DNA from 2 places in the Faecalimonas nexilis genome. Region 1 is predicted to be linked to the other one. Evidence: riboswitches for the same ligand, from Rfam matches in the RefSeq annotation. Region 1 holds a riboswitch; the other holds the start of a gene.
What was found. A riboswitch is a leader RNA that binds a small molecule or an ion and turns the genes downstream of it on or off. The one in region 1 is predicted to bind FMN.
Positions count from the first base shown of each region.

Region 2: it holds a riboswitch for FMN, as region 1 does, so the genes downstream of both, ribD (bifunctional diaminohydroxyphosphoribosylaminopyrimidine deaminase/5-amino-6-(5-phosphoribosylamino)uracil reductase RibD) here and AC6I5B_RS03960 (ECF transporter S component) in region 1, are expected to answer to the same signal.

Region 1 is NZ_AP029189.1:815,934-831,922, reverse strand. Features, by position in the region: rRNA gene AC6I5B_RS04035 (23S ribosomal RNA) at 1-2,132, opposite strand, end outside; tRNA gene AC6I5B_RS04030 (tRNA-Ala) at 2,361-2,433, opposite strand; tRNA gene AC6I5B_RS04025 (tRNA-Ile) at 2,510-2,583, opposite strand; rRNA gene rrf (5S ribosomal RNA) at 2,594-2,711, opposite strand; rRNA gene AC6I5B_RS04015 (16S ribosomal RNA) at 2,869-4,399, opposite strand; tRNA gene AC6I5B_RS04010 (tRNA-Ser) at 4,757-4,845, opposite strand; tRNA gene AC6I5B_RS04005 (tRNA-Ser) at 4,904-4,989, opposite strand; gene ispD (2-C-methyl-D-erythritol 4-phosphate cytidylyltransferase) at 5,084-5,788, opposite strand; gene tsaD (tRNA (adenosine(37)-N6)-threonylcarbamoyltransferase complex transferase subunit TsaD) at 5,790-6,818, opposite strand; gene AC6I5B_RS03990 (ribonuclease Z) at 6,849-7,760, opposite strand; gene AC6I5B_RS03985 (hypothetical protein) at 7,776-8,006, opposite strand; gene rimI (ribosomal protein S18-alanine N-acetyltransferase) at 8,115-8,555, opposite strand; gene tsaB (tRNA (adenosine(37)-N6)-threonylcarbamoyltransferase complex dimerization subunit type 1 TsaB) at 8,539-9,249, opposite strand; gene tsaE (tRNA (adenosine(37)-N6)-threonylcarbamoyltransferase complex ATPase subunit type 1 TsaE) at 9,252-9,683, opposite strand; gene AC6I5B_RS03965 (YcxB family protein) at 9,699-10,208, opposite strand; gene AC6I5B_RS03960 (ECF transporter S component) at 10,291-10,926, opposite strand; FMN riboswitch at 11,033-11,151, opposite strand; partial or broken gene AC6I5B_RS03955 (CapA family protein) at 11,218-12,257, opposite strand; gene AC6I5B_RS03950 (6-phospho-beta-glucosidase) at 12,772-14,202, opposite strand; gene AC6I5B_RS03945 (beta-glucoside-specific PTS transporter subunit IIABC) at 14,213-15,989, opposite strand, start outside.
Region 2 is NZ_AP029189.1:3,120,180-3,136,168, forward strand. Features, by position in the region: gene AC6I5B_RS15580 (replication initiation factor domain-containing protein) at 244-1,458, opposite strand; gene ribH (6,7-dimethyl-8-ribityllumazine synthase) at 1,867-2,334, opposite strand; gene AC6I5B_RS15590 (bifunctional 3,4-dihydroxy-2-butanone-4-phosphate synthase/GTP cyclohydrolase II) at 2,335-3,540, opposite strand; gene ribE (riboflavin synthase) at 3,560-4,195, opposite strand; gene ribD (bifunctional diaminohydroxyphosphoribosylaminopyrimidine deaminase/5-amino-6-(5-phosphoribosylamino)uracil reductase RibD) at 4,180-5,280, opposite strand; FMN riboswitch at 5,417-5,531, opposite strand; partial or broken gene AC6I5B_RS15605 (helix-turn-helix domain-containing protein) at 5,659-5,778, opposite strand; gene asnB (asparagine synthase (glutamine-hydrolyzing)) at 6,247-7,785, opposite strand; gene AC6I5B_RS15615 (ECF transporter S component) at 7,901-9,220, opposite strand; gene AC6I5B_RS15620 (ABC transporter ATP-binding protein) at 9,193-10,872, opposite strand; gene AC6I5B_RS15625 (energy-coupling factor transporter transmembrane component T) at 10,845-11,624, opposite strand; gene AC6I5B_RS15630 (DUF4430 domain-containing protein) at 11,725-12,567, opposite strand; gene AC6I5B_RS15635 (prenyltransferase/squalene oxidase repeat-containing protein) at 12,551-15,214, opposite strand; gene AC6I5B_RS15640 (DUF4430 domain-containing protein) at 15,217-15,989, opposite strand, start outside.

The sequences.
Region 1 (15,989 bases):
TTCCTAGTCTCCCACCTATCCTGTACATGCAATATCGAATCCCAGTATCAAGCTGGAGTAAAGCTCCATGGGGTCTTTCCGTCCTGGCGCAGGTAACCAGCATCTTCACTGGTATTTCAATTTCACCGGGTGCATTGTCGAGACAGTGCCCAAATCATTACGCCTTTCGTGCGGGTCGGAACTTACCCGACAAGGAATTTCGCTACCTTAGGACCGTTATAGTTACGGCCGCCGTTTACTGGGGCTTAAGTTCAAAGCTTCGCATTACTGCTAACCTCTCCCCTTAACCTTCCAGCACCGGGCAGGCGTCAGCCCATATACTTCACCTTTCGGTTTTGCATAGACCTGTGTTTTTGCTAAACAGTTGCTTGGGCCAATTCTCTGCGGCCAGCTCTCACTGGCACTCCTTCTCCCGAAGTTACGGAGTCATTTTGCCGAGTTCCTTAACAATGCTTCTCCCGTCGGCCTTAGGATTCTCTCCTCATCCACCTGTGTCGGTTTACGGTACGGGTACGATATGAACAATAGCGGCTTTTCTTGACGCATGGCTCACGGACTTCCTTACTTATATTTCAGTACGCATCACATCTTCAGATTGACTGGCGGATTTGCCAACCAGTCTCCTACCTTGCTTGCACCGGTCTTTCCATTCCCGGCTTCCGCTTTCCACACGTGTCCCCACAGTTCTGTCATATCATAGTACAGGAATTTCAACCTGTTATCCATCGACTACGTCTTTCGACCTCGCCTTAGGCCCCGACTTACCCAGAGCAGATCAGCTTTACTCTGGAAACCTTAGATATTCGGCCGGAAGGATTCTCACCTTCCTCTCGCTACTCATTCCGGCATTCTCTCTTCTTAAAAATCCACTGCTCCTTCCGGTACAGCTTCTTCTCTTTAAGAATGCTCCTCTACCAATCATCTTGCGATGATTCCACGGCTTCGGTAGTGTGTTTCAGCCCCGGACATTTTCGGCGCAGGACCTCTCGACCAGTGAGCTATTACGCACTCTTTTAATGTATGGCTGCTTCTAAGCCAACATCCTGGTTGTCTTCGAAATCCCACATCCTTTTCCACTTAACACACATTTTGGGACCTTAGCCGGTGGTCTGGGCTCTTTCCCTTTCGACTATCCAACTTATCTCGTATAGTCTGACTCCCATACATCATCTACGCGGCATTCGGAGTTTGATATTCTTCGGTAAGCTTTGACGCCCCCTAGGAAATTCAGTGCTCTACCTCCGCAAGACTCGTATGAGGCTAGCCCTAAAGCTATTTCGAGGAGAACCAGCTATCTCCGGGTTCGATTGGAATTTCTCCCCTACCCACACCTCATCGCCACCCTTTTCAACGGATGTGCGTTCGGTCCTCCATTGCCTTTTACGGCAACTTCAACCTGGACATGGGTAGATCACCCGGTTTCGGGTCTGCTCCGACTGACTATATTCGCCCTATTCAGACTTGGTTTCCCTTCGGCTCCGGACCTTCAGTCCTTAACCTCGCCAGCCAGCGCAACTCGCCGGACCGTTCTACAAAAAGTACGCGGTTGAGCATGTAAAGCTCTTCCACAGCTTGTAAACATATGGTTTCAGGTTCTCTTTCACTCCCCTCCCGGGGTCCTTTTCACCTTTCCTTCACAGTACTATGCGCTATCGGTCACTAAGGAGTATTTAGCCTTACGGGGTGGTCCCCGCTCATTCCCACAAGGTTTCTCGTGTCTCGTGGTACTCTGGATACTGCCATGCTCACTCGTCTTTCATGTACGGGGCTTTCACCCTCTCTGGCAGGCTTTCCCAAAACCTTTCCATTAGACTCGCTCGTCAATTTTGCAGTCCGAACCCCGACCTGCACGCAGGTCGGTTTGGGCTCTTCCGCTTTCGCTCGCCGCTACTCACAGAATCGATGTTTCTTTCTCTTCCTCCGGCTACTTAGATGTTTCAGTTCACCGGGTTCCCTTCTTAACGTTATGGATTCGCGTTAAGATGACGGAGGGTTGCTCCGCCGGGTTTCCCCATTCAGATATCTCCGGATCGTAGGATATTTGCTCCTCCCCGAAGCTTTTCGCAGCTTATCACGTCTTTCATCGGCTCTTAGTGCCAAGGCATCCACCATACGCTCTTTCTAGCATAACCAACTGCTTCCATCCACGGGAATGGATGTCTGCTACACACACCTAGCGTGATGTGCGTTGGTAATAGGTCATTTTTTTAATTCGTTGTGTTCGAATGAGTTAATTATTAGTTTTAACAATTACCTCGGATGTCTTGATATTTTTCTTATCATTTCGTTTCTTGTATGCGATTTTCAAGGTACATTTGATAATCGTCCACAACAATTCTTCTGTGTTTCCAATTATCGAATGGAGATAACGAGATTCGAACTCGTGACCTCCTGCTTGCAAGGCAGGCGCTCTCCCAACTGAGCTATACCCCCAAATGGTATGTTTCAATATTTACTTTATCGATGGGCTTAAGTGGACCTTACTTCCTCAGCCTCATACTTAAAGACCTGGGCTTAAGTGGACTCGAACCACCGACCTCACGCTTATCAGGCGTGCGCTCTAACCGGCTGAGCTATAAGCCCTTCTTTGTAGATTCGGCAGCCACCTACTCTCCCACACCGTCTCCAGTGCAGTACCATCGGCCTCCCAGGTCTTAACCATCGTGTTCGGGATGGGTACGGGTGTTTCCCCTGGGCGTATCGCCACCGAAAAGTTGGTTCTTAGCGAGGTTTCTCACGAGCTTAGAACAAAACTTTGTTCTTCGTTCTTGGCGAGGTCCTTTCGAGCCTTAGTTCGAAGAACTTCCTCTTTTCAGAACACTCATAACTAAACAACAGATTTCTTTCAATCCCTTACTTCTTCCCTAGAAAGGAGGTGATCCAGCCGCACCTTCCGATACGGCTACCTTGTTACGACTTCACCCCAGTTATCGGTCCCACCTTCGGCAGCTCCCTCCTTACGGTTGGGTCACTGACTTCGGGCGTTACTGACTCCCATGGTGTGACGGGCGGTGTGTACAAGACCCGGGAACGTATTCACCGCGACATGCTGATTCGCGATTACTAGCGATTCCAGCTTCATGTAGTCGAGTTGCAGACTACAATCCGAACTGAGACGTTATTTTTGAGATTTGCTTCCCCTCACAGGTTCGCTTCCCTTTGTTTACGCCATTGTAGCACGTGTGTAGCCCTGGTCATAAGGGGCATGATGATTTGACGTCATCCCCACCTTCCTCCAGGTTATCCCTGGCAGTCTCTCCAGAGTGCCCACCTTAAATGCTGGCTACTGAAGATAGGGGTTGCGCTCGTTGCGGGACTTAACCCAACATCTCACGACACGAGCTGACGACAACCATGCACCACCTGTCACCGGTGTCCCGAAGGAAAGGCAACATTACTTGCCGGTCACCGGGATGTCAAGACCAGGTAAGGTTCTTCGCGTTGCTTCGAATTAAACCACATGCTCCACCGCTTGTGCGGGTCCCCGTCAATTCCTTTGAGTTTCATTCTTGCGAACGTACTCCCCAGGTGGACTACTTATTGCGTTTGCTGCGGCACCGAAGAGCTTTGCTCCCCGACACCTAGTAGTCATCGTTTACGGCGTGGACTACCAGGGTATCTAATCCTGTTTGCTCCCCACGCTTTCGAGCCTCAACGTCAGTGATCGTCCAGTAAGCCGCCTTCGCCACTGGTGTTCCTCCTAATATCTACGCATTTCACCGCTACACTAGGAATTCCGCTTACCTCTCCGACACTCTAGTTACATAGTTTCCAATGCAGTCCCGGGGTTGAGCCCCGGGCTTTCACATCAGACTTACACAACCGTCTACGCTCCCTTTACACCCAGTAAATCCGGATAACGCTTGCACCATACGTATTACCGCGGCTGCTGGCACGTATTTAGCCGGTGCTTCTTAGTCAGGTACCGTCATTTTCTTCCCTGCTGATAGAGCTTTACATACCGAAATACTTCTTCGCTCACGCGGCGTCGCTGCATCAGGGTTTCCCCCATTGTGCAATATTCCCCACTGCTGCCTCCCGTAGGAGTTTGGGCCGTGTCTCAGTCCCAATGTGGCCGTTCACCCTCTCAGGCCGGCTACTGATCGTCGCCTTGGTAGGCCGTTACCCCACCAACTAGCTAATCAGACGCGGGTCCATCTCATACCACCGGAGTTTTTCACACTGTGCCACGCAGCACTGTGCGCTTATGCGGTATTAGCAGTCATTTCTAACTGTTATCCCCCTGTATGAGGCAGGTTACCCACGCGTTACTCACCCGTCCGCCACTCAGTCACAAAAACTTCAATCCGAAGAAATCCATTTAAGCGCTTCGTTCGACTTGCATGTGTTAAGCACGCCGCCAGCGTTCATCCTGAGCCAGGATCAAACTCTCGTTAAAAGTGTTTGTTCCGGTTTAGATAACTGCTAGCTATCTTTCCCTTTACTGTTTTAGGTTGACATTTTCATGTCTGTTCTGAATTTTTCTCTTTTAAGAATCTTTCAGGGTTATCTTGTCATCTGTTGTTTAATTATCAATGTTCTTTGTTTTTGTTGTCTTGCGACAGCTATATTAGATTACCACATCTCTTTTCGCTTGTCAACAACTTTTTTCACTTTTTTGAACTTTTATTTTTTCTGTTTTTATCGCTCAATCAAGTGCTCAGATATAATACCATGTTTTCTTTTTGTTTGTCAACACCTTTTTTCGACTTTTTTCAAGTTTTTATATCAGCATTTCACATTTCCAGAAAACAAACGGAGAAGGAGGGATTTGAACCCTCGCACCGCTATTAACGATCTACTCCCTTTCCAGGGGAGCCCCTTCAGCCACTTGGGTACTTCTCCCAGCCAACTTCGGCATAAGAAAACCACCGAATCATTTTGGTTGGTGGTTTTTCTCAAACGCAGAGGGTGGGATTCGAACCCACGCGCCCTCTCGGACAAACGGTTTTCAAGACCGCCTCGTTATGACCACTTCGATACCTCTGCATATATTTTATTGTTTTTGTTTGTCGTACTCGCTAACGACAAGATGTATTCTAGCATAGTAAGCGAGTACTGTCAACACTTTTTTAAAACTTTTTTATTTTTTTTGTATTTTCGCAAAAACTCCAGCAATATCAAGGTCTTCCGGTGTTGTAATTTTAATATTTTCATAAGAGCCGCGCACTAATTTCACTTTTTTACCAAGTATTTTTTCTACTACCATGGCATCATCTGTCACTGAATATTCTTCTTTCTCAACCAATATTTTATACGCATTTTTTATCAAGTTGTTCTCAAATGCCTGAGGAGTCTGTACAAGCCATACTCTGCTTCTGTCTGGTGTCTCTTCCGCAAATTCTGATGTATCTACAATTTTAATCGTATCTTTTACTGGCATACCTGCTACACATGCTTTATGTTGCACAACTTCTTCATATACACGCCTGATCATCTCCTGATCAATAAATGGTCTGGCTCCATCATGTATAAATACGTACCCATCTTTGTATACTTCTTTCAGCCCGTTCCATACGGAGTGATAACGCTCTTCTCCTCCGGTTACAATTTTCTTCACCTTTTGAATCTGATATTTCTCAACAATTTCCTTTTTGCAGTATGTTTCTTGCCCTTTTCCTACCACCAAAATAATCTCATCTATAATCTCTGATTCTTGAAAAACTTCCAAAGAATAGCATAGCACCGGTTTGCCGATAATTTCTAAATATTGTTTTTGTGTTTTTGTTCCCATACGACGTCCCTGCCCTGCCGCCAGAACTATTGCCGTACATTTTTTCTTTTGCATACTAACGCTCTCCTAATTTTAAATTTGGAACTGCATTCAAATCCCAGCCATGTCTTGTTCCATTTAAATATTCATAATACGCAGCCACACCTATCATCGCCGCATTATCCGTGCAAAATATCGGAGAAGGATAGTAAAATTCTACATTTCGCTCTTCGCATGCTTTTTTCATGGCCGCTCGTAGTGTACTGTTAGAGGCAACTCCCCCCGCAATTGCAAACTTAGAGGTACCATATTCTTTCACTGCCCGCATTGCATTTTCCACCAATACATCTGTCACTGCTTTTTGGAAAGATGCCGCAATATCCGCCCGATTATAGTCCTCACCTTTCATCTTGCATCCATTGATATAGTTCAGTACCGCTGACTTGACTCCGCTGAAACTAAAATCGTATGGCGCATCATTGATGTGAGCCTTTGGAAATACAATTGCGTCTGGATTCCCTTCTTTGGACAACTTATCAATCTTGGGTCCCCCAGGATAACCAAGTCCAATGGCACGTGCCACTTTATCAAACGCCTCTCCTGCCGCATCATCTCTCGTACGTCCAATAATTTCATATTTTCCATAGTCTTTTACACATACAAGGTGTGTATGCCCGCCCGACACAACAAGACAGACAAACGGTGGCTCTAACTCTTTATTTTCAATGAAGTTTGCTGAAATATGTCCTTCTATATGGTGCACACCCACAAGTGGAAGATTTTTTGCGTAGGCAATCGCCTTCGCTTCTGCCACACCGACAAGAAGCGCCCCCACAAGCCCTGGTCCATAGGTCACTCCAATCGCATCTATATCATCCAAAGTCACCTTTGCTTCTGATAATGCTTCCTCGATCACCTGGTTAATTTTTTCAATATGCTTACGCGATGCAATTTCCGGGACAACTCCCCCGTATAATTTGTGCAGTTCAATTTGTGAAGAGATTACATTCGAAAGGACTTCTCTTCCATTTTTTACAACAGATGCCGCCGTCTCATCACATGAACTTTCAATTGCTAATATCATAACATCTTTTTGTTCTACCATATTTTCATCCTCTTTACCTATCTTTGCCAACTATTCTTCCTCAAACGCCAATTCCACAGACATTCTATCCTTTCCTGCTTTTGCATTTGGGAAGATTGCTCTCACATCTTCCATGTATTCTTCCGGTTTCGTCAAAGACGGGCTGTAATGTGTCAGCCACATCTCCTCCACCTCCGCTTCTTTTGCAAGTGTTGCCGCCTCATAAAAAGTCATATGTTTATATTCTATAGCTTTTGCCGCTTTTTCTTTTTCTCCATACATTCCTTCACAGATAAACAGATCCGATCCTTTCGCATTCTCTCGAATAGAATTTGTCGGTCTTGTATCGGTACAATAAGTCAATTTCAAGCCTTTTCTAGGTGCTCCAAGCACCATCTCAGGCGTATATGTTTTTCCATCTGACTCGATTGTCTCTCCTTTTTGCAAATGTTTCCAATATTGTTTTGGAATCTCCTGCGAAAGCGCTCTCTCCAAATCAAATTTTCCAGCTCTGTCAATCTCTATCGTATACCCATAACACACCACATTATGATTCACCCGAAATGCTTTTAGCCGGTAGCCATTCAATTCGAATGTCTGCTCCGGCTGTGTAATCTCTATAAATTTAATCTCAAAAGGAAGCTCTGGCGCGATGACACGCAGCGCTGTCACAACCCGTTCCAATCCTTTCGGCCCGATAAGGGTCAACGGCTCTTTCCGGTCTGCATTTCCCATTGTAAGCAAAAGCCCCGGAAGCCCGCTGATATGATCGCCGTGATAATGTGTAAAACAAATCACATCGATTGGTTTAAAACTCCATCCCTTTTCTTTTATGGCAATCTGAGTGCCCTCCCCACAGTCAATCAAAAGACTGCTTCCATTAAATCTTGTCATCAATGACGTAAGCCACCGATATGGAAGCGGCATCATCCCACCGCTTCCCAATAAACAAACATCTAACATCTGATTCTCCTATCTCTACTCTATTTCTATCGGAATTCGAAAATTCGAAATCAGTTCGTCATAGCACGCCTCACACAAATCAAACGCATGCACTTCATTGTCCTTTTCCGAAAAATACCCCCACCGTTTCTGCACAGAAAGCGTATCTTCTTTTGCCATTCCGTTTTCTACAGCAATTTCTTTCCCACATTTATTACAAATAATTTTTGTTACTTCTTTTGTCTCCTGAATGTTATACTGACGCATACAAATTCCTCCTGTGAACGAATCTCATTTCATCTGTCTGCTACGTCTTTATTATAGCGATTGCAAATCGTAATTCCTAGTGGGAACTGCTGCCTGAACTGTCAATCTCTATCCAATTTGTCTACTCATCAAAATGGCATCTTCTTCTGGTTTTTCATAGAAGTTTTTTCGGACACCATCTTTGGTGAATCCATAGTGTTCATAAAATTTCCGCGCCGGCATATTACTTTCCCGCACATCTAACATCAAACGCCCAATTTTTTTCTCTCGACAGGTCTCACAAGTGTAGTCCAGCAATTGCCACCCTACCCCTCTGCGCTGTTCTTTTGGGTGCACTGCAATTCGCGCAATTTCCCCTTCATCCATCACAAAATAGATAATACAGTACCCTATGATGTCTCCATCTTCTTCTGCGACTGTGATAAAGGACTGTCTTTGTTCATACGTCTCTAAAAGACTTTGCCTGCTCCATGCATCTGAAAAATTCAATGTTTCCAGTAATGCAACCGCCTCTGCATCCTGCTTTTTCATATTACGAAAGCTTTGCATTTTTTTCTGCCCGCTCCCTTTCTGCCTGAGACAGGCGCAGATAATCCGGCTGGTGCTCCATTGCGGTCTCCGTCTTTCCTTCTTTTAAGTATTGCATTGCGAGCGCTCCTACTGCTGCCGCACTTTGACGGTTTTTATGTGCCGGTGCAAAATGATATTCCGTTTGAAGTCCTTCTTTTAATTGTGTTTGATAAACCGGAACACCATCCCCCAGAAATGTCACTTTTTCTCCATATGCATTTAATTTTCCTATTAATTCTTCCAGCGAAATTGCCATCTGTTCTTCTACAATTTCAAACTGTTCCCCTTCAAAACGATATAATCCTGTATATACCTGATTTCGCCTTGCGTCCATAATCGGACAGAGCAGTCCGGAATTTCCATATAAATTGTACGCCAATCCGTCCACTGTCGGAATATGGATCAATGGTTTGTTCAATGCCAGACCAAGTCCTTTTGCAGTTGCGGAACCAATACGAAGTCCGGTAAATGATCCAGGTCCTCCTGCCACCGCAATCGCATCCAATGTGTTCAGGTCAAACTCTGTCATTTTGACAATCTCATCCAACATCGGAAGTAACGTCTGTGAATGTGTCTTTTTATAATTCACTGTATACTCCGCCAAAATCTGTTCTTCTTCCACGATTGCGACAGTTGCAACCAAACCAGAACTATCCAATGCCAATATCCGCATATCTACGCCGTCCTCTCTTCTATTGTAATTTTTCTATAATCGAATCCCTGTTCCAAATCTTTTTCAATCTGAATCTCGATCCGTTCTTTCGGTAGAATCTCTTCAATTAAATTTGCCCACTCAATCAATGAGACGCCTTCTCCATAAATATAGTCTTCATAACCGATCTCATCCATCTCTGTGATATCACCAATTCGATACACATCGAAATGATAAAACGGCATTCTGCCATCATCATATACCTGCACAATGGTAAATGTCGGACTGCTGATTGGTTCTTTTATCCCAAGTCCATGAGCCATCCCCTGCGTAAATACAGTTTTTCCCACTCCAAGGTCTCCTACCATTGTATAAACTTGGCCCTTTTTTGCTTCTTTTCCGATCTTGAGTCCAAGTTCATAAGTCTCTTGTGCACTTCTTGTCTCTATTATCATTTCAAAATCCTCTCTTTATCCTGCAATATGTCTGATTTTTACATTCTTAGGCGGCATATGTGTAGAAATCATCTTCACCGCCGCCTCATACTGCTCTTCCATAGACTCTCTCGGGAAAATCAGCGCCCGCATCCTTGTCACATATAAAATCACCGCACGGTTCGTGCTGACCGCCTTGGAAAAATCCTCCCATTTGTTGGTCACTTCCAGTTCCCCTTGTCTTACCGTTACGCCTTCTTCTGACAATTCATATTCTAATGGCTTTTGAAACATCTTCGTTCTTTGTACCTGTGTCTTTGCCTTTCCTTTCAGGGAAACCGGCGTCACCACCAAGAACAGTGCCGCTAATATAAATGCCGGCATCGCCGCCATAGAATCTCCCGACAGCATATAATTGATTCCCATCCCAAGGGCAAGCACTCCAATCATTGCTCCCAGCAAACCACTCATATGTGTATACGTATGATACAGCAGAAAATCATACATGATCTTATCCGTCATCTTCACTTCAAATTTTACAGACATGTGTTTCCTCCATCTAAATTGATATTTCACACGAATAATGCTGTGCTATAAAATTATAGCACAGCATTTTCATGGTTACAACTTACTTGTTCATTTTAAAAATCGGACTGATTTTCTTATAAATTAGGAACACAATGAAAGATACAAGTACCCCTTTCAGCAAATTAAACGGAGCTACTGCAAAAATCACAAACGTAGAAAGACTTGTAATTGAGTGGTTCACAGCTGTTCCCATCGCGACCAACGCATCGATTGGCATCTCGAATGCTTTTGCGTATACCGGAAGCAGCACATATGCATTCAGAATACACCCGATCACCGTCATAAATACGGTTCCTACTGCCATTCCCGCAAGTGCACTCTTTCTCGTATGATATTTTTTATAAATCATCCCTGCCGGCACACACATTGCACATCCTATTAAGAAGTTCGCTATATCACCAACTCCCCCTGTTGTAGTACCGCTGATCACCACATTGAGAATTACTTTAATCAGTTCCACGATCGCTCCTGCCAATGGTCCCATTACAAAACAGCCAATCAGCACCGGAATTTCACTGAAATCGATTTTGTAAAACGGAGGCGCAAATGGAAGCGGTACTTCAAACTGCATCAAAATAATCGCAATTGCAGACAGCATACCGATCTGCACGACACCGCGCACTCCAATTCTTTCCTTTGATTTTTCTCTTGTTTCTGTCATTGTTGTTGTACTCATTTTTTTCTCTCCTTTTCTTTACAAAAGGAATTCTTCTTTCGCGCATGCAAAAATGCCCTGAATCAAAAAATTCAGGGCATCTATTATCGTTGTGATATATTGCACACACCTTCTTCTCACATCCAGACTTTACTGTCGGTACTGGAATTCCACCAGTTCAGCCATTTTCATGGGTCGCGGACTGTAACCGCCGGTAGGGAATTACACCCTGCCCCGAAGAATCCTTATTTACTTCTCGTATATTATATGCCAATATAAGCCGTTATTCAAGTATTTTTTACGGAAGCATTATCATTTTTCCCGAATCACTCCTGTTTGATCTATCTCTACATTCGGAGACAAATTTTCTAAAAATCCAAATAATTCCATCTGTTCTTCTTCTGCATCAAGATACTGCGTTGTATATCCTGTCTGAAGCGCCGGTACAAAAGACATTTCCCGCAATCCGTCTATGTCTATCTGAAGCTTTAATAATCCGGTATATTTTGTCTCACCATTAAACCAAAAATCTCCAAGACTATATACAATCGGTTTTCCATCTACATATTCCATTCCTTGCAGGACATGTGGATGACCGCCCACAACAATATCTGCTCCGGAATTCAGGAATTCTCTCCCCATCTGCTGCTGCACGTCATTAAAATCATTTGTATCTTCTGTCCCCCAATGAATATATGCAATCAGATAATCACATTGTTTTGCTGCATCTGAAATCACCTGATTGTACGCTGTCGTATCATATGCAAGCAGAATTCCGGAACTGTCTTCTCCCGCCTGTGGTGTATAGCGAATTTTTTCCGCATTCGACGCTCCGACAAACCCGATCTTAATTCCATTCCAATAAAATATACCGGCTTTTTTGCTTCTTCCAGGTTTGATCCTCCGCCAACATATGGAATATCTGCCTGTTTTAAAAGCTTCATCGTATCCTGAAATGCATCTTCACCATAATCGTATACATGATTGTTAGAAAGCGCAACAAGATCAGTCCCCATCTCTTTCAACAATTCCATACGTTTTGGATGTGCCCGAAATGTATAATATTTCCCTGCAAGCGACGCACCACGGTCACTGATCGCATATTCATGGTTCACATAAAAAATATCACTTGCATTTGTAATCTCCAACAATTTTGGGGAAATACATTGTGCCAAATCATTGACTTCATCATAATGATCCAGCACAAATCCATCTTCTGCAAAACACAGATCTCCGGCAATCGTCACTTCTGCCTGTTCTTCTTTTTTCCCATCCCGCTCATAAATTCCATATTGTTTTGCGGTCTCCGCATCATTCAAATAACCTTTATAACGATCATAGGCAACATGCATGCTCTCCCCTGCAGCATGATAAACGGATTCTTTTGTTAATTTTCCGTCCGATGCAAGTTCCAGCACTTCCTTTTTTGCTTTTTCCGGATAAGTTTCAAAAAACCAGTCCGAAAAGGACTGCATTTCTTCTACTGCCGCCGGCACTGCCTCTTCTCTTTCTGCCAAATAGGATTGATAAAGTTCTTCCACTTCCTGTTTGCCATTTTCTAGCTGTTCTTGTTTTAATGTTTCCTGTTTTTTAGCATCTTCAAGTCTCAGTAACTTTTCATTTTGTCTCTTCTGAAAAAATATGATTGCAAAAACAGCCAGCAAAATGAAAGGCACTAAAACTGCTGCAAAAAACAGCTTTCGGATCTTTTGTTTCCTTTTTTCTGCCCTTCGTTTTCGGATACCTCTTGTTTTATGCCTCTCCATCTTCATCCCTCTTTTGTACTGTTTTTCTGCTTATATTTTATCAGAGCCCTATAGAGACAGCAAGAAAAAAGATGGGTAAATTCCCCATCTTTTTTCTTGCTTACAGTATTTCTCCATTGCTTTGGATTACCTGTTTATACCATTCAAAGGATTTCTTCTTTCTTCTCTCTAATGTACCGTTTCCTTCATTGTCTTTGTCAACATAGATGAATCCATATCGTTTTTTCATCTCTCCTGTCGTGAAAGAAACACAGTCAATGCAGCCCCAAGGGGTGTATCCCATCAATTCCACACCATCAAGTGACACTGCTTTTCCCATCTCCTCAATGTGCGCTTTCAGATATGCAATTCGATAATCATCCTGAATCGTGCCATCCTCTTCTATTTTATCAATTGCTCCAAATCCATTTTCCACGATAAACAATGGTTTCTGATAGCGTTCGTATAGTAAATTCAGTGCATATCGAAGCCCGATTGGATCAATCTGCCATCCCCAGTCCGACATTTTTACATATGGATTCGGAACACTTCCAGGGAAACCGTCAACTCCATTGCCTTCCGCAACATGATCTGCCTTCACCGCATTTGTCATATAATAGCTCAAACCAATATAATCCACAGTACCCTGACGTAAAATTTCCAAATCTCCCTCTTCCATCTTGATTCGGAATCCTTTTCTCTCCCATTCTTTCAAAGCGTAAGACGGATATGCCCCGCGCACATGCACGTCTCCAAACAGGTATCGGTCATGCATTGCTTCCACAGAGTACATCATGTCTTTTGGATTGCAGGAATACGGATAAATTGGAACGCATGCAAGCATACATCCAATTTGAAAATTTGGATTGATCTCATGTCCTTTTTTCACTACCAACGCACTTGCCACCAGTTCATGATGCACCACCTGATACATGCACTCTTCCGGATTTTCCTCCTGCTCGAAAATCACACCGGAACAAGTATACCCAAACAGCGGATACTTATAATTTTTCTGGTTGTTAATCTCATTGAATGTCATCCAGTATTTTACCTTGTCCCGGTAACGTTTCATTACAGTCTCTGCATATTTGACAAAGAAATCAATTACTTTCCGGTTTTTCCAACCACCGTATGCTTTTACAAGATGATACGGCATCTCAAAATGAGACAGTGTCACGACCGGTTCAATATTATATTTGAGCAATTCATCGAACAAGTCATCGTAAAATCGAAGTCCTTCTTCATTGGCACACTCATCGTCCCCATTTGGGAAAATACGTGTCCATGCAATCGAAGTACGGAAACATTTGAATCCCATCTCTGCAAATAATTTGATATCTTCTTTATAATGTCCGTAAAAATCAACCGCTTCATGGTTCGGATAGTAATGCCCTTCCAACACTCCGTCTGTAATTTTACGATCCACTCCATGCGCTCCCGCTGTCAGCACATCTGCGATGCTGACTCCTTTTCCGCCTTTATTCCAGCCACCTTCTACCTGATGGGCAGCAACTGCGCCGCCCCAAAGAAAATCTTCTGATAATTTTTGCATTTGTCTCCTCCTAACATGTCACTTCCATCACAGACTCCAACGCTTTTACTGTTTTCTCGTCCTCTATCTTCATGTCTTTGACCTGATCCATATTCACAACAATAAAAATTACTGTAGTATCAAAACCTTCTTTTTCCAACAATTCTTTGTCAAATTCCACTAATAAATCACCTTTTTTCACTGATGCATCTGTCTTTGTGTGGACTTTGAACCCTTTTCCATCTAATTTTACAGTGTCAATCCCTATATGAATCAATGTTTCCAGACCATTTTCACCTGTTAACCCAACTGCATGATTTGTGTCAAATAAAGCGGATATTGTTCCATCAAACGGTGCATAAACTTTTCCATCATTTGGAATGATTCCAACACCCTTTCCCATCATTTCCGATGCAAATGCCTCATCGTTAACTTTTGAGACAGGAATTACTTTTCCACTCACCGGGCTTGCCACTTCCACTGTTCCTTCTGTCAGCTTTGTCTCTGGCTCATTCTCGTTTAACTCTGTAATCTCTTCTTTAAATCCAACAAGATATGTCAGCAGTGCCCCCAGTACAAATGACACTAAGATAGAAATCACCAATCCGATAAATTGTGTCATATGTCCTGCTTTAAAATATGCCGGCAGTGTTGCGATTCCCGGCATGTTATAGCTCCAGGATACCGCCTGAAATGCTCCGCCGATTCCTCCGCCGATCGCACCTGCGATACATCCACAGATCATCGGTTTTTTCAGTCTTAAATTGACACCGTAAATCGCAGGTTCTGTGATACCAAAAAGTCCTGTGATCGCCGCTGAGAGGGAAACTCCTTTCATCTCTTTGTCTTTCGTTTTTAAGAATACTCCAAGTGCTGCGCCAGCCTGTGAAAATACTGCCGATGCCTGAAGTCCTGTGAAAGTATCATATCCTAGATTTGCATAATTTCCTACCGTAACCGGAGTGATTCCCCAATGCACACCAAAGATTACAAGCACTTCCCAAAGTCCTCCGACTACCACACCGGCAACAATCGGGCTCAAGCCATAAAGTGTATTGTAGATATCTCCGATTGCTCCGCCGATTGTATTTCCAACCGGACCGAACACCAACAGAGTAAGAGGAACCATAATCGCAATGGTAAACATTGGTGTAAACAAATTTCGCACCACAATCGGAAGTACTTTATCAAAAAATTTCTGAACATAAGATGCAATCCAGATTGCCAGAATAATCGGAATCACCGAAGATGTATAGCTGAGAAGCTGTACCGGTATACCCAAAAACTTAACTGGATCCCCTGCATTTACCATTGCAATATAATCCGGTGACACAAGTGCACATGCAATTACAACCGCAATAAATACATTCACATTAAATTTTTTCGAAGCCGTCACTGCAATCAATACAGGTAAAAACGTAAATGCCGTCCATGAAACAAAATTCAAAATCTGATACGTTCCACCTGTTGTGTCAATCCAATTCAGAGCTACTAATACACCAAGAATCCCCTGCAAGATACCACATGCCGCCAATGTATATAAAAATGGGGCAAAAATGCTGGAAATGACATCGATGATCCGGCTCACAACTCCTGCTTTCTTTCCTGTATCCTGAATCTCTCCGGATTCTACGTGCACCAATTTCATCACAAAAGCATATGCATCCGACACATGATTGCCAATGACAATCTGATATTGACCTCCTGCCTGTACAGTCGTAATGACACCCGGAATTTTTGCTACTTTTGCTCCGTCTACAACCGATTCGTCTTTTAAAATAAAACGAAGTCTTGTTGCACAGTGTGTG
Region 2 (15,989 bases), 1.4 Mb from region 1:
TCACATCAACACTCAACTGCTAATACCTGTTTGAATACAAATTGAAGATACTTTGTCTTCTTTCACATAACACTGTCCACTCATCTTGAATTTCCGACATTTTTTCAAAACTTTTCTTCTTTCACTCCATATAGGGAATGGAAACCTTGATTTGATGACCTATTTTCAAAAAAAGTTAGATTTCCTTTTCTCGTACCATATCTGTACACAAGTTGATGTTTTGTTGCAGATATTTTGAAGAAATTAAAAAATACCGTCATTCTCTTGTGGGACAGCGGTATCTATGCGTTCTTCTATGGTTGATTTTTCTAATTGTAATAAGTGTTTATGCTTATCTTTGAGTTCTGCCTGCTCAATCATATCTTTCAGTATCGTTGTATGATTTTCTCTGTCTAATGCTTGTACCATTTTTATGGTTGGTGCAACCTGTCTTTGTAACCAATGTAATGCCTTTTGTAAAGTATAAGGTTCTGGTTTAGTCGTTAATCGTATCGGCTCTCTATTTTCCCCTATAAACCATGCCCAATCATCATTTGTTTTCCATTGACTTTTCGGTTTATCATCTTCTCTATCAACAAAGCGGACATAATGATTGATGATAGAAAAAGCGGTGCGTTCAGCGTCCCGATAGGTCAGTAAATCTACAACCGCATAATAGGCTCGTTCATTCTTCATGCGTATTTCAAAACGGTTCTTGATTTCTGTATCTTCAACTTCTATGCCATTTTTGACATACTGCTCGTAATTTTTCTGATAGGCACACATATATAACTCACTACTGGTTGAACCGAGATATAAGGTTTCTCCTGTATTCTTTGGTAAATCGCTACCACATTTTTCCGTACCGCTGTAATCTTTCTGCATACGAAAGTAGGAGATACATTCGCCAGCCTTGTATTTTTCCTTTAACTTTGGAATATCTAATATTCCTGCTTTATCATTGATTGCCAAGTCAAGTCGTTTCATCTTACCACCTGCCGTTAAACAATCCAGCATAAAGTCATACCATGAGCGTTCCTGTGCCAATAGATAACTTTCCATTTGCCGACACCCTCTGCCTTTTAGTTCTAATAAAACACCTAAATGCTCTTGCATGGAACACATGATGTTGATGTCGCCTAAAACATATTTGCTTTCATATCCGTATTTTCCAAAATCTTCATAAAGCATATAATCGGCTTTTAGTTGTAATACTTCACGAATAATCTTTAATGCGTCTGTCGTAGGAAAGCGGACACGGAAGTAATCAATCAACAGAAATAGTGGTTCTTGCGGATTGAAACGCTCAATCTGTTTTTCTATCGTTTGTTTTAGTTCAGCAGAGGGAACAACAGTCCCATTCTCTATCTGGTTAAAATATGTACGACTGATACCACAGGCAACAGCAAGTTTTCTTTGTGTTACTCCATATTCTTCACGCTTTTGTCTTAATTCTTCTATAAAGTTTTTATCATTCATTCTTCAATTCCTCCAATCAAAAAAGGCAACTACCATATTTGATAATTGCCTATACTTAAATTTCCGCAAAAGAAAAGACAATCAATTTCTCGTTTGAAATCAACTGTCTTTCCTATGTCTTATTCAATTTTTATGTATTAAATGAGTGCTTTTTAGTTAACACCCTATTAAAAGCGATTTTACCTTGTAAATACAGCGTTTTCCGCTTAGTAGTGTATATTGTTTCTTGTTTTTTGTGCCCCCCTTGTTAGATAACGGGGGCTTACTGTTCGCTCGCAAGCTCGCTCAACTGCCGGAGTGAACCAGCCACTAAAAACGGTGGAAAAATCTAAGAGATTTTCCCACCGCCGTGTCTGGATCACTCCGCCTATTATGCTTTTTCGCTTTACCTTTTAATCCCCAATCATATTATACCTCTAATGCACGAATTAGATTTACCATTTCAATAGCTCCCTGTGCACATTCAGAGCCTTTATTTCCTGCTTTGCTACCAGCTCGTTCTATCGCCTGTTCAATCGTATCTGTCGTAAGAACACCAAACATAACTGGTGTTTCGGTATTTAAACTGATTTGAGCAATTCCTTTTGATACCTCACTACACACATAATCATAATGGCTTGTACTACCTCGAATAACTGCTCCCAAACAAATAATCGCATCATATTTTTTACTTTTTGCCATTTTAGACGCTATCAAAGGTATTTCAAATGCTCCCGGAACCCAAGCTACCTCTATGTCCTTTTCACCAACATTTTCTCTTTTCAAATTATCTAATGCACCTGCTAATAGCTTAGAAGTTATAAACTCATTAAATCTTGCTACAACAATACCGATTTTTATATTTTCTGCTACTAAATTTCCTTCAAAAGTGTTCATTTATTTTTCCTCCATATTCAAAATGTGTCCCATTCGGTCTTTCTTTGTCTTTAGATAAAAACTATCATAAGGATTTGCTTCTATTTCAATCGGTACTCTGCTTGAAATTTTCATTCCATAATCTTCTAACTGATAAACTTTATCAGGATTATTTGTAAGTAAATGCAATGATTTTATTCCCAAATCTCTTAAAATCTGTGCACCGATATAATATTCTCTTAAATCGCCTTGAAATCCTAATGCAAGGTTGGCGTCAAGTGTATCCATACCGTTATCCTGTAAATGATAGGCTTTTAGTTTATTGACAAGCCCGATACCTCGTCCCTCTTGTCGCATATAAAGCAATACACCAGAACCATTTTCTGCAATCATTTTCATTGCTTTATCTAACTGCTGTCCACAATCACAGCGTAAAGAGCCAAAGGCATCTCCTGTTAAGCACTCTGAGTGGACACGACATAGCACATCGTTTCCATTATTCAAATCTCCCATAACCAATGCAACATGATGTTCTCCATTCAATTTATTGATATAACAATGTGCTTTGAAATTCCCATATTTTGTAGGCATTTCTACAACCGAAACACATTCTACAAGCAAATCATATACTTTTCTGTATTCCTGTAATTCTTTAATTGTGAGGGTAGGTATATGGTGTGTTTGAGAAAACTGAATTAAATCAGGTGTTCTCATCATTTTCCCGTTTTCATTCATAATTTCGCAACATAAGCCACATTCTTTTAAGCCAGCCAACCTCAATAGGTCAACCGTTGCTTCTGTATGTCCATTTCTTTCCAAAGCACCTCCGTTCTTTGCAATCAGAGGAAACATGTGCCCCGGTCTACGAAAGTCAAAGGGATTTACATTCTCAGTCACACACATACGAGCCGTTAATCCTCTTTCTTCGGCAGAAATACCTGTTGTAGTATCCTTATAATCAATAGAAACTGTAAAGGCAGTTTCATGGTTATCTGTATTATCTTCAACCATAGGGGAAAGCATGAGCCTGTTAGCCAGACTTTCACTCATAGGCATACAGATTAAGCCTTTTGCATAAGTCGCCATAAAATTAACATTTTCTGTTGTCGCAAATTGTGCCGAACAAATTAAATCCCCCTCATTTTCTCTCTCTTTATCGTCCATAACCAAAACAAGTTTTCCCTCTTGTAACGCCTGCAATGCCTCTTTTATTTTTTGATATTTCATAATTCCTTTATCCTTTCTGCTAAAATCCGTATCGGCATAACAACTCTTTCGACAACTCTGTTTCATTGCTGTTGTCTATGAGTTTCTGCACATATTTCCCTAATATATCATTTTCAAGGTTTACCATATCCCCGACTTGTTTATTCTTGAGAATTGTTTGCTCCAAAGTATGAGGGATAACGGATACCGAAAAATCTGCTTTCGATACTTTTGCGACAGTAAGACTAATACCGTCAATAGCAATCGAACCTTTTTCAACAATTAGATTTAAGATTTCTCTTTGCGTATTGATTTGATACCACACCGCATTTTTGTCTCTACGCACAGACGATATTCTGCCTGTCCCATCAATATGCCCCGTAACAATGTGACCGCCCAACCTGCCATTCATAGGCATAGCTCTTTCTAAATTCACAAGGCTTCCATGTCTTAACAGGCTAAGAGCCGTTCTGTTCCATGTTTCATTCATCACATCAACTGTAAAAGATTGTCGAGTGAAACAAGTAACTGTAAGGCAGATACCATTGACTGCTATGCTGTCGCCTAAATGTATATCCTCTAATATTTTTGAAGCTTTAATGGATAGTTTACAGTTACAAGTATCTTTCTGTATTCTTTCTACTTTACCGATTTCTTCTATTATTCCTGTAAACATGGATAAATCACTTCGCTTTCTATGAAATAATCATTTCCCACTTGAGAAAAAGCATATGGTTTAAGCATAATGGCGTCATTAGGAAAAGCAACACCTTGACCACTTACAGGGCTTTTTGCACTCCCACCAAATATTTTAGGTGCTATATAAATTTGCACCTCATCAACAATCTGTTGCTCAAGAGCACTCCAATTCATTGCACTTCCACCCTCTAAAAGTAGACTGTCTATCTGCATATTTCCTAAACATTGCATTAAATTCATTAAGTCAATATGATTACCTTTTTTCTTCGTATAAATAATTTCACAACCACATTTTCTGTAAAGAGCAATCTTACTTTCATCAATAGAAGAAGTAGCGATATATGTTTTAATGTCATTCGCTGTTTTGATAATTTTTGATGTAATGGGTGTTCTTAAATCTGTATCACATACGATACGAATAGGATTTTCCCCGTTTTCTAATCGGCATGTCAGTAAAGGGTCATCTTGAATAACTGTATTCACTCCTACCATGATCGCAGTAACCTTATGCCTGAATTGATGTACTTGTTTTCTCGCTTTTTCGCCACTTATCCATTTTGATTGATTTGTATAAGTTGCTATTTTCCCGTCCATTGTCATTGCATATTTCATAAAAACATAAGGAATATGCCTTGTAACATATTTTCTAAAAACTTTGATTAACTGTTGACACTCCATTTCTAAAATTCCTATCACAACTTGAATGTTGTTTTCCTCAAGTACCTTTACACCTTTTCCAGACACAATAGGATTACAGTCTAAAGTTCCGACGACTACTCTTGTAATGCCACTTTTAATAATTGCTTCTGTGCAAGGTGGTGTCTTACCATAGTGACAGCATGGTTCAAGTGTTACATAAAGTGTTGCTCCTACAGGTGACTCCCTACAATTTTTTAATGCATTTCTCTCTGCATGCAATCCACCAAAGATTTCATGGTATCCCTGTCCTATAATTCGATTATCTTTTACAATTACTGCCCCAACCATAGGATTAGGATTGACATAGCCAGCACCTTTTTTTGCCAGTTTTATTGCTAATTTCATGTATTCTGTATCGCTCATTTTTACACCTCCAAAAAAATACATGCCTTGAATAAAATCTATCCAAGACATGCAAAAGAGGATTTATGCGATTAAAGAAAATGCTCTGAAACAATATAAAATCATTCCAGAGCACGCAAAAAAAGCATAAACTTACTTTCATCTTCTTTCATCCAGACTATACTGTCGGCTTTGGAATTTCACCAAATCATGCCTTTCGGCTCGTGGGCTATACCACCGGTAGGGAATTACACCCTGCCCTGAAGATAGTTATTCAATTACGGACAATTATAATATCTGATATTATATCTGTCAATAAAAAGTTTTTTTCTCGTTTATCCAAATACAATAATTTGCAAGCAGGTAAACACAGGTTATTTCTTAATATCCTTTTGTTTGGGAAACTCCATTCTCCCACTTATTCACCGCAGGTGCTGTCACGCCGAGATAAGATGCCATCTCTTCCTGTGTCATATTCTTTTCTTTTCGATACTTTCTGATTACCGTTCCAATTTGCATAAATCCTCATCCTCCATTTTTTATTTGCAAGGGCCTTTGCTTATTTATATCATAGCAAACAGAATCGCTATGCACAATTGAAGGTCGGTTAACTTATCGGAATATTTATTAACCAGTGAGAAAGAATCCCTTAGGATTTTCTTTAGAAATTTCATAATTCTTTTCTTCTTTCGACATATTTTACTCACAAATATCCTTTATAATAAACTTATCAAATAAAAGAAGACAACGGTTGTATTTAAAACCTTATTTATGGCTGTTGGACTTCGCCTAACAATTACGTTTTAAAACGTTTACATATATTTTTCTCCTTTCTCAGGCTGGCACATTGGTGCCGGTCTTTTTTTATGTATTCTTACACCCATTTACGGATATTTAACTTCTTCTATACAAAAATGTGTAGTACGCATTCTTAAATACACAAAAACAGAGAGATAATTACTTATCTCCCTGAAAATTAACGCTTTATCAGCGTTTCACAAAATATTCCTCATACCATACAAGGAAGGTATAAATTGTCCACACTTTTCTCCAATTGTCAGAGTTTCCATTTACATACTCATCAAAAATTGCGTTAATCTCGTCCACATTGAAGAATTTCTCTGCCATCTCACTTTGGAACTTCGCACGCACATCTTGATTGTAACGATCATCTGCCATCCAAATTCGAATCGGCACAATAAATCCAAGTTTCTTACGGAAAGCAATCTCCTCAGGAAGAACCTTCGCGGCTGCAGTACGAAATGCCACCTTGTTCTGTTCATCATTGACTTTATATTTAGACGGCATTCTCGATGCAATATCAAAAATTCTCCGGTCTGTCAGTGGCATACGGATCTCCAATCCCGCCGCCTCGCTCATCTTATCGACATTAAGGTAAATATCTCCTTCCAGCCAAATCTGAATATCGACATTGGACATTTTCGAAAGTGGGTCTAACCCTTCCATCTCTTCATAAATCGGAGCCGCAACTTCAATCGGCAGCACATCTGGATCATAATGCTTCAAAATCTTTTGTTTCTCATCTTCTTTCATGATGTTCGTGTTTCCAACATAAAAATCCTTCAGATTCTCACCGTATCGCTCTGCATTGCGATACATATTATATCCTCCAAAGAACTCATCTGCTCCTTCACCTGAGTAGCAGATCTTCGTATGCTCTGCTGTCGCTTTACATCCGATTGCAAAAACAATTGCTGACGCATCCCCAAGTGGCTGCTCCATATTGTACATGACATAAGGTACTGTCTCAAAATACTCCTCCGGCGTGATAACGCGTCTGGAAAATGTTCGTCCAAGAAGGTTTGCTGTCTCTTCTGCCATCCTTGATTCGTCAAATCTCTCTTCCTCATATCCACAGCAATCTGCTACTTTCGCCTCAGACATTGCAAGCACGTAGGAAGAATCCACGCCGCCGGATAAGAACGATTCTACTGTCTCATCCTTTGCCTTCACTTCCGGCATGATTTCCTGAAGTGTCGTATGGATCTCATCTGCCCAGTCTTCCAATGATTTACTTTCATCTGGATGAAACTGCGGACTCCAGTAGCGCTCAATCTTCAATACTCCATCTTTCCAGATCAAGTACCGTCCCGGCATCAATTTTTTTAATCCGCGGAAAAACGTATTCTCACCCGCAACATATGTCAGGCTCAAATATAGTTGAAGCATCTCCTCATTCAATTCTTTTTTGAATCCCGGCTGCTCCATGATCTTTCGGATTGTTGTGCCATAAAGAAGTGTCCCATCTTCTGTCTCATAATAGTAAAACGGTTTTGTTCCAAACGGGTCTCTCAGACAGAACAACTGATTGTTCTCCTCATCCCACAAGGCAAATGCAAACATGCCGTGCATGTGATCTGCCATCTCATATCCCCATGTCTCATATGCTTTCACCAAAATCTCTTCTTCCCGTTCTTTGCGCGGCAGCAAAAGAGAAATCCCAAGCCGCTCACAGAGCTCTTCCCAATTGCGGATATGTCCTCTGTATTCCTGTACTTTTATCATCTGTATCATCTCCTGTAAATGTGATTTCATCCTACTTTGATAGTACGATTATAACGCAAATCAAAAAAACCGCCAAGTGTTTGTTTCTCAAAACGGAAGGTTCTGAACTATTTCCTTATAAAATTCCATATTTTTTCTTGATGCGCTCTAATTTTCGATCCATCGGTCCCGCCAGAAAGAACAGGAACACCATTGTGGAAATCCCATGCACGATATTAAACGGCAGACCACTTGCATACATTGCCGCAAGCGCCTTCCACGAAAATCCGGTGCCAAACATAGTAATGGAAGACGTATCCATCAAAAAGCCATAGATTACAAGTGTCGCAATTCCCCCATACAGGCATAAAATCAACTTGCTTTTCTTATATTTTTCCCGTTTTCCACGGAACAATAAGCCTGCAAGAAACCCAATAATGCCAAACGCAAACATTTGCCAAGGTGTCCACGGTCCCTGACCGAAAAAGAAATTAGAGACAAATCCCGCAACCGCACCTGTCAAAAAACCTGCTTCTGCGCCGAGACTGATTCCGGTTATGATCACTATGGCTGTCACCGGCTTAAACTGTGGCAGCATAAAAAATGCCATACGCCCAACAACTGCAATCGCAGCCATAACCGCAATCAAAAGCACTTCCCTTGCCTGTGGTTTCCGATCTTCAAAAATCATGCAAAACGGTATCATTGCAAGCCCAATAATACACAAAGCAATGAAAGATGCGCTTCTGTCATTCAGGAAAAAGATTCCGAAAAAAATCAAACACGGAATCGCAAACAAAATCAAAAAAATGGAGACTTTGGTTCGCTTTCCGATTTTTTTATCCTCACGCACACTTCTCTGTATATACATGATCGCCTCATACTCAAACTGCGTATCCAAAAGCTTTCCGACCGCTGCAATCATCACTAAAGCAAGAATCAACTGTGCATATGGAAATGCTGTCAGCTGAAGATAGCTGTGTATCGTCAAATTGATAAAATGACTCTCTCGTCCAATCTTTTCATTTAGAAACAGGTTTCCCTGCATGTTTGCCGCAAATGCCAGTGCCGGCAAAATTGCCGCTACCAAAAAGGTGAGACGAATATATACTACACTTTTTTTCTTCCACCTATATGCTGCAATCGCAGCACCAATCAGGAGAACTGTCAAAATAATTGCAAAGACCTGCAAGGCAATACTCCACTGCCCAATCGTTTTTATTTCCTCCGCCGTCAACAGTTCCATGGAAAGTTTTCCTCCTCCACGGATACTTTTCTGTATATTATCCACACATTCTGACACATTCCACAACGTATATGAAGTCTGAAGTTTTGAGTATTTCAAGACCGGCATGGAAAACCACGGCAGAAACAGTTCAGCAACAACCATAAATCCACAAGAAAAAATCGGCAGCATCGCCTTTGTATCTACTCCTGTCGCCTGTTTTTGCTGCATGCTTCTATCACTTCCTTTACTGTTACTGCATCCGGATATAACTGTCTCGCCATCCGGTTTGCCGCTGTTGTATAAAAACTATTTCCGACAAAAAATGCTTTTGCACTTTGCGAAGTTATAACACTTCCATCAAAAAACATTGCACACGTATCTCCATAAGAAGCACAAAATTCAATGTCATGCGACACCATCAGAATTGTGACACCTCTCTTTTTCAGACGCTCAAAAATATCCGCAAGTTTTTGTTTGTAAAAACCATCAAGACCTTTTGTCGGCTCATCCAAAAGCAAAATCTCAGGTTCCAGGAGAAGCACCTTTGCCAGAGCCGCCCTTTGCTGCTCGCCGCCGCTTAGGTCGTACGGATGCATATCAAGCAGATGACCGATTTGTGTATCTTCAATCACACGCTCCATTTGCTTTTCATATTCCTTTTTTCGCTGGATATGAAATCCAGAAAACATTTCCCACAAGTCCTCACGGACTGTGTTTCCCACAAAAAGACTTTGCGGGTTCTGCGGAAGCACCCCTATCAAACCATGAAACAATTCTTTTTCCTTTCGCTTGCGAATATCCTTTCCTTTCAGCAGGATTTTCCCTCGATAAGGTCTTCGAATTCCGGATAAAAGTGATAATGTCGTACTTTTCCCAGTTCCATTTCCGCCTAACATGCAGAAAAGTTCGCCCTTTTTTACCTGCAGGGACAGATCTTTCACGACATCCGGCATCTCTTTTTCGTATCGGAACCACACTTCCTTTGCCTCGATGACAACCTCATCTTTTCCTTTTGTACTCTTTTCGTTCTCTGTCTCACAGAATCCAGATTGCTCTTTTTCAAAATGTGCCTTCAGCCAGTTTCTCCCCTCGCAGACCGTCAAAGGGCATGTTCCGACCTGTCCCGTTCCATCATAAATCTGTACCGGACTTGGCATTGCAAGAAACAGATCATTTCCGGCAAGCGCCTTTCCTACCTGCCTTGGCTCATCATACAAGATTTGTCGTCCCTCCTCCAGAACAAGCACTTTATCTGCCATCGGAAACACTTCTTCCAAACGGTGCTCGATGATGATCACCGTCGTCCCAAGTTCCAGATTAATTTTCCGTATCGTTGCAAGGAATTCACTCGCCGCAATCGGGTCAAGCTGTGAAGTCGGCTCATCAAGCACAAGCACCTTCGGCTGCATTGCCATCACAGAAGCCAGATTTAAAAGTTGTTTCTGTCCTCCCGACAGTTCCTCCACATTTTTCGCAAACCAGTTCTGAATGCCAAAAAAGCTCGCCATCTCAGCTACTCGAAGCCGAATCGTCTGTTGATCATATCCGAGATTCTCAAGTCCAAATGCCATTTCATGCCACACTTTATCTGTCACAATCTGATTGTCCGGACTCTGAAGAACATATCCGATCTCACTTGCCTGTGTTCTGACAGATACCTGCTCCAAAGCGTCCCCCAAAAATCGAATTTCTCCACTTCTTGTCCCATATGGTGTCAGTGCAGTTTTAAAATGCCGAAGCAATGTCGTCTTTCCGCAGCCAGATTTTCCACAGATGACAATAAATTCTCCCTGTTCAATTGCAACATTCACCTCCTGCAAAGCCGGTGTCTTTGCCTCTGGGTAAGTAAATGTCAGATTTCTGATTTCAAATAGTGCCATTTTATATCCTCCACAATATTAATCACCATAGGAAGCATACACATTCCCCCATAAATGACATAGATCAAAAGTGTTTCCCAGTTTAACGGATTTCCCTCCATCATCGGGAAATATAAAAAATATACTTTTTTTGTTACAATTCCGCCAAGCACAATCAGGCCTGCTACAGCCATCACCGAAAATATCCTTTTGTCTCTCGTATCAAAACGATAGATGGAAAAATTAGTTCTGCCACGCAGTCCATATCCTCTCGACTTCATGGAATCTGCTGTCTCCACTGAATTTTCCAATGCCCACGTCGTCATGATTGAAAGAATTTTCATGCCGTATTTTGCCTTTGCAAGTGTATTTCCATTTGTCACATCTCTCCCAATACACTTCTGCGCATCGGACACTTTTTCAATCTGATTTTTAAACTTCGGAACAAAGCGAAGCACCATAGATAAAATCAATGACATCGCCGGAATTAGTTTCCCAAACAGATAAATGAATTTATCCGAGGTCATAATGACCTGATAGCAGGAAAACCAGTTTAATACCGACACAAGCATCACACCGGACGCCAGTCCATATACAATGGATTCTAACGTCAGGGGATTGCCCGTTCGAAAGTAGAACAAAAGTGTCACTCCCTCATGATTAAAAAGAGGATTTACAAGTGCTGAGATCAAGAATACAGGAATCATGAGCCATAGAGCTGTTTTGAATGCTTTCTTTCCTTTAAGATAAATATAGTAAATAAAACCACTCACACAGGAAATCCCTAGAAAAACAGGGTGCCTCAAAAACATGGAGCACCCTATCACAAATACAAAATAAACAAAATTAATTATCGGATGATACGTACCAAAGTTATCTTTCCCCATTTTGATCCATCCAGCTTGTCCCCAGATCTCTTCCCAAATCACAGGTATAATTCCACTGGATTTCATCTCCTTCCTGAACTATATATCTGCTGCAGCCATAGTTTGGATACCACCCATTGACATTGTACATCCAGCCGGAATTCTGGCCGCAGTCAAACTCATACAGATTATTGATCGCTTCTATATAATTACTGTTGAACAGCGGATTGAAGGAATATTCCATATGCACACGGTTATTTTTCGTTTCACGGAGAAGGACATCAAAGACACTCTCTCCTTCATAAAACGTCACTTTTCTTGTCGCATAGATCACTCCGTCAGAAGGGATCAGTTTTTCTTTCCCTTCTGTCAGATTTTCCATATTGTCAAGAATCGTTGCACAGGAAATGGTGAGATAGCAGGTCTGTTTCTTGCTTTTGTCAATTGTGATTTCTCCTGGTTCCACCGGATTTTGCATTCCTTCCGGAACAGGATTTGTCTGATATTGATCCTGTCCACTTCCGGTCCCATCGCTGTATGTAACATTGCTGTTGCTATTTCCGCTTGCTGCTCTGGATGATTTTTTCTCCTCATATTTGGAATAGTCAACTTCCCCGCCTTGTATCTTGTCTACGTCATAGTATTCTTCTTCCTTAGAAGTCTCACTTTTATCCGTATCCTTTTGACCGGAGGCATCATCCTCCATCCATGCATCTGAATCCTTCTGCTTATTTTCATTCTGCACTGTATTAGTAAGCGTTGTCTTTCCACAGCCTGTCGCTACACTGCTCATCAACACAGCGATCAAAAGCAGCCCTATGACCCTTTTCACTTTATGCTTCATCACCATCTCTGTCCCTTCTACGTCTCTTTTTTAGAGTGAACGAATATCCAAGTCCCGATACAACCACTGCGCATGCAATGAGCGCCCCGACAATATATGGCACAGACAAGGATTTCGTCTCTTCTTTTGTCCCCTGAAGAATAATCTCATCTGTATCGGCATCAATAAAATTGTCTTTTTCTTTTGTATCATCCTTCAGTGACTTTGTACTCGCCCTCTTATCGATGAAATACGCTCCGCCTTTTTCAATCAGAAATTTTGTCTGTCCATCTTTTACTTCCACCTTCTGCACATACTCCGCCTTCTGTTCCTTTGGATTATAATACAAAAGTAAATACTCTCCGTCTTCTTTTTCTACCGGCACTTCCACCTGTATAACTCCAGGAAATGTTCCTGATTGTTCAAAATACAGCACAGCCGGATGTTCCGAGAGCTGTTTGATCTCATCATCATATGGACTTGTACGTTTCAGTTCAATATTGATCTCTTTCTCTTCCTTGATATCTTTTCCATTCAATGTGAATGTGTACGTCGTTCCATCGGTCATTTTTCCTTCCATCTGAAGGTTCTTATCCTGATCTTTGACACGGGCAAGTTCTGACTTTGCAACAACATTGTCTTTCACTTCTGCTTTTACAGTTTTACTGTCATCTTTCTTGGATGTCGCCTGTGCTTTTGCAGTCGTCTTTTTATTCGACGTCTCCTTTACCTGCTCTGCTATTTCCTGAAGATTTTTGGTTCCTGTAAACACAGGCTCGATTGTTCCTGCATTCTCCGGCTCACTTTGAATATAATAAGTCCCGCCCTCTGAAATACTGCAGGTGAGATAGCCTCCCAAGACAGTTGCGGTTCCTGCTTTAACAGACTTTCCATTCTCCTGTTTATAAAGCACATAATCTTTGCTCGTAAATCCGCTGCACTTGATACTTAGGTCGATATTTCCCGGAAGTGTTCCGCTCTCCTCAGTTGTAAAAAAGTATTTCCCATCTTTCTTTTCGCTTGTCACTCCGGCTTTCATATCCGCAGGTTCATAATTGTTCGCACCTCTCAGTGTGAGTGTATAATTCCAGGTCTCATATACATAATCGATACTAGAGTCTTTCACATTTGTAAAAATCTCTTTTGCCAAAATTCCATTCTGCAATTTTTTTACGATTGTATCTGCCTGCAGCAAATCCGCTCTGTGTTCTACATATTCAAGATTCTCTTTTGGGATACTCTCGTATATTTTCAGTAGTTCTGCAATTTTTTCAGCATCTTTTAAGGTAACTGCCAGTGGATTGATTTCATTCCATATCTGTTCATCGAGACTCTCTACTACCTTTATCTGCTCCGAGATTTCCTCTAGTTTCTCTTGCAATCGGCCGCGAAATTCCTCTTTTTCTGCAAACTTTTTCATCTGATCCAATTCGCTGATCAATGCATACACTGTCTGCTGATCTTTGATTCTGATTTGTGCCGGAAGCACCTCAAGTTTTGCCCGAAAACGTGCAATATTTTCCGCAGTCTCTTCCTCCTCGTCGCCGCCGTTTTGCACATCAGTCATATCATATAATGTATTTTTTCCGTTTACAGCCCGGTTATATGCGACAAGTGCCATCGTGCCCTGATCTGTAGACATCGCATCTGCTGTATTCTCCTGTGGAGTATGCTTGAACGCACCGTCACTTAACTGATAGCTCAGGAGATAATCTAATACAGATTTACCATTTTTTATAAATGCTTCATCCGATAAAAGTTCTACATTCAATGTTGAAAGTGCGATTACAGTTTGGGCTGCACTTTCCAGATTCTCAGTTCCAAAACTTGCAAATCCGCCATTTTCGTCCTGCATCGTACTCAATGTCTGAAGCGCTTTTTCAACCGCGGTTTCAACCCCGCTGTTTTTCTCATAATATGGAGCAAGCGCCTGAATTGCCATCGCAGTCATATCCGGATCAGACTTCGTTCCACTTAACGCCCATCCTCCATCACTCAACTGTTTATCCAGTATCTGTTGAATCAGCTTTTCCCTTGTCGTCTGCTCCAGCCCTTTTCCCAAATCTTCTTCTGTAAGCTTTGGAATCTCATAGTTCTTCGAATCCAGCGCAAGCAACGCATAAATCGTACCGTTGACTCCCTGCCAGTTTACCTGTTTGAAGTTTGCAAGCGGATACAGCATGTTATATCCGTTGACATCCGAAGGATCCACCCCGATTGCCGTAAGCGCCAGCACTACTCTCGAATATTCTGTATATTTTCGTTTGTCCAGAACACCTTGGTTTTCCTCCAATGTCCGATACAAATTTGCCAGATAATTCTTTTTTGTCTCCTCCGGCAGATTCCCATACCTTGCCATTGCAAGCACAGACCATTCTCCGCCCAAAGTGTTAACGACCGGGTTCGTCACATGAGTCTTCAGATAATTTGCTGCTTTGTCAAGACTTGCTTGCATATCTTGGTCTGCAATTTCATTTTCTGAAACTTCCACTGTCCCCTGAAAAAGAGTCTCCTCCGACTCTTTTTCATACAGCGCCGTTGATTCTCCCCCGGTTCCTCCTAGAATAACTTCTTCTTCGATTTCAAAATCCGCTGCACGAACAGGCATTGGGCTGCCTGCTGCAATCACCGCAGCAAGCATCAATGCTATTATTCTAACATTTCTTTTTTTCATTTTTATTTTCCTTGTCTTTTCTTTTTGACTACAACAACTGCAGTAATCACAACCGCGCATGCTGCAATCAGGTATACCAGGTACTCTATCTTTACACTGTCACCGGTTTTTACAGTTCCTGTCTGGCTGTTGCCGGAGCCATCTGCTGAACTTAATTTGTCTGTTGTACTTGCTCCGTCTCCTGCCATATCCGTCACAACACCAAAATCACCTAATTGTGTCACTTTCACAGTAATATAACCATCTGTAACAGTTCCGCTAAGTTTCTTCACTTCTCCGCCGGTATATAGTAATACATCCATTGTATTTCCATTATATTTTTTACCGACCGGAAGACTCAGCTTCGCTGTATCCGATAACGCAACTTCTTTTCCATCCTGACGAAGTTCTACATGATACAGTGCAAATACTCCTTTGCTTGACGGAATGGCTTTTCGAATCTCATCTACCGCCGCATCGTCTTTTGTCAATTTGGAGACAACAAGCTGCATGTCTTTTGTCAATTCTTTTCCTGTAAGACTCACTCCATACTGTGTATCTGTGAGTGTAATTTCTTCTTTTTCAGGCTCTTGTGGGTCTGGTTTTTCCGGATCTGGATTCTGTGAATCGTCCTCGTTCTTTACAGTCACCTGATATGTCACTTTTGCATCCGGTTCCACTGGTGTCGTGTAGCTTACCGGAACCGAAGTGATGTTTACAATAGTTCCTTCTTCTACCGGAATCGCTGCTCCATAACGGTATTCGTTTCCATTTGACTGGATTGTGATTTTGTCAT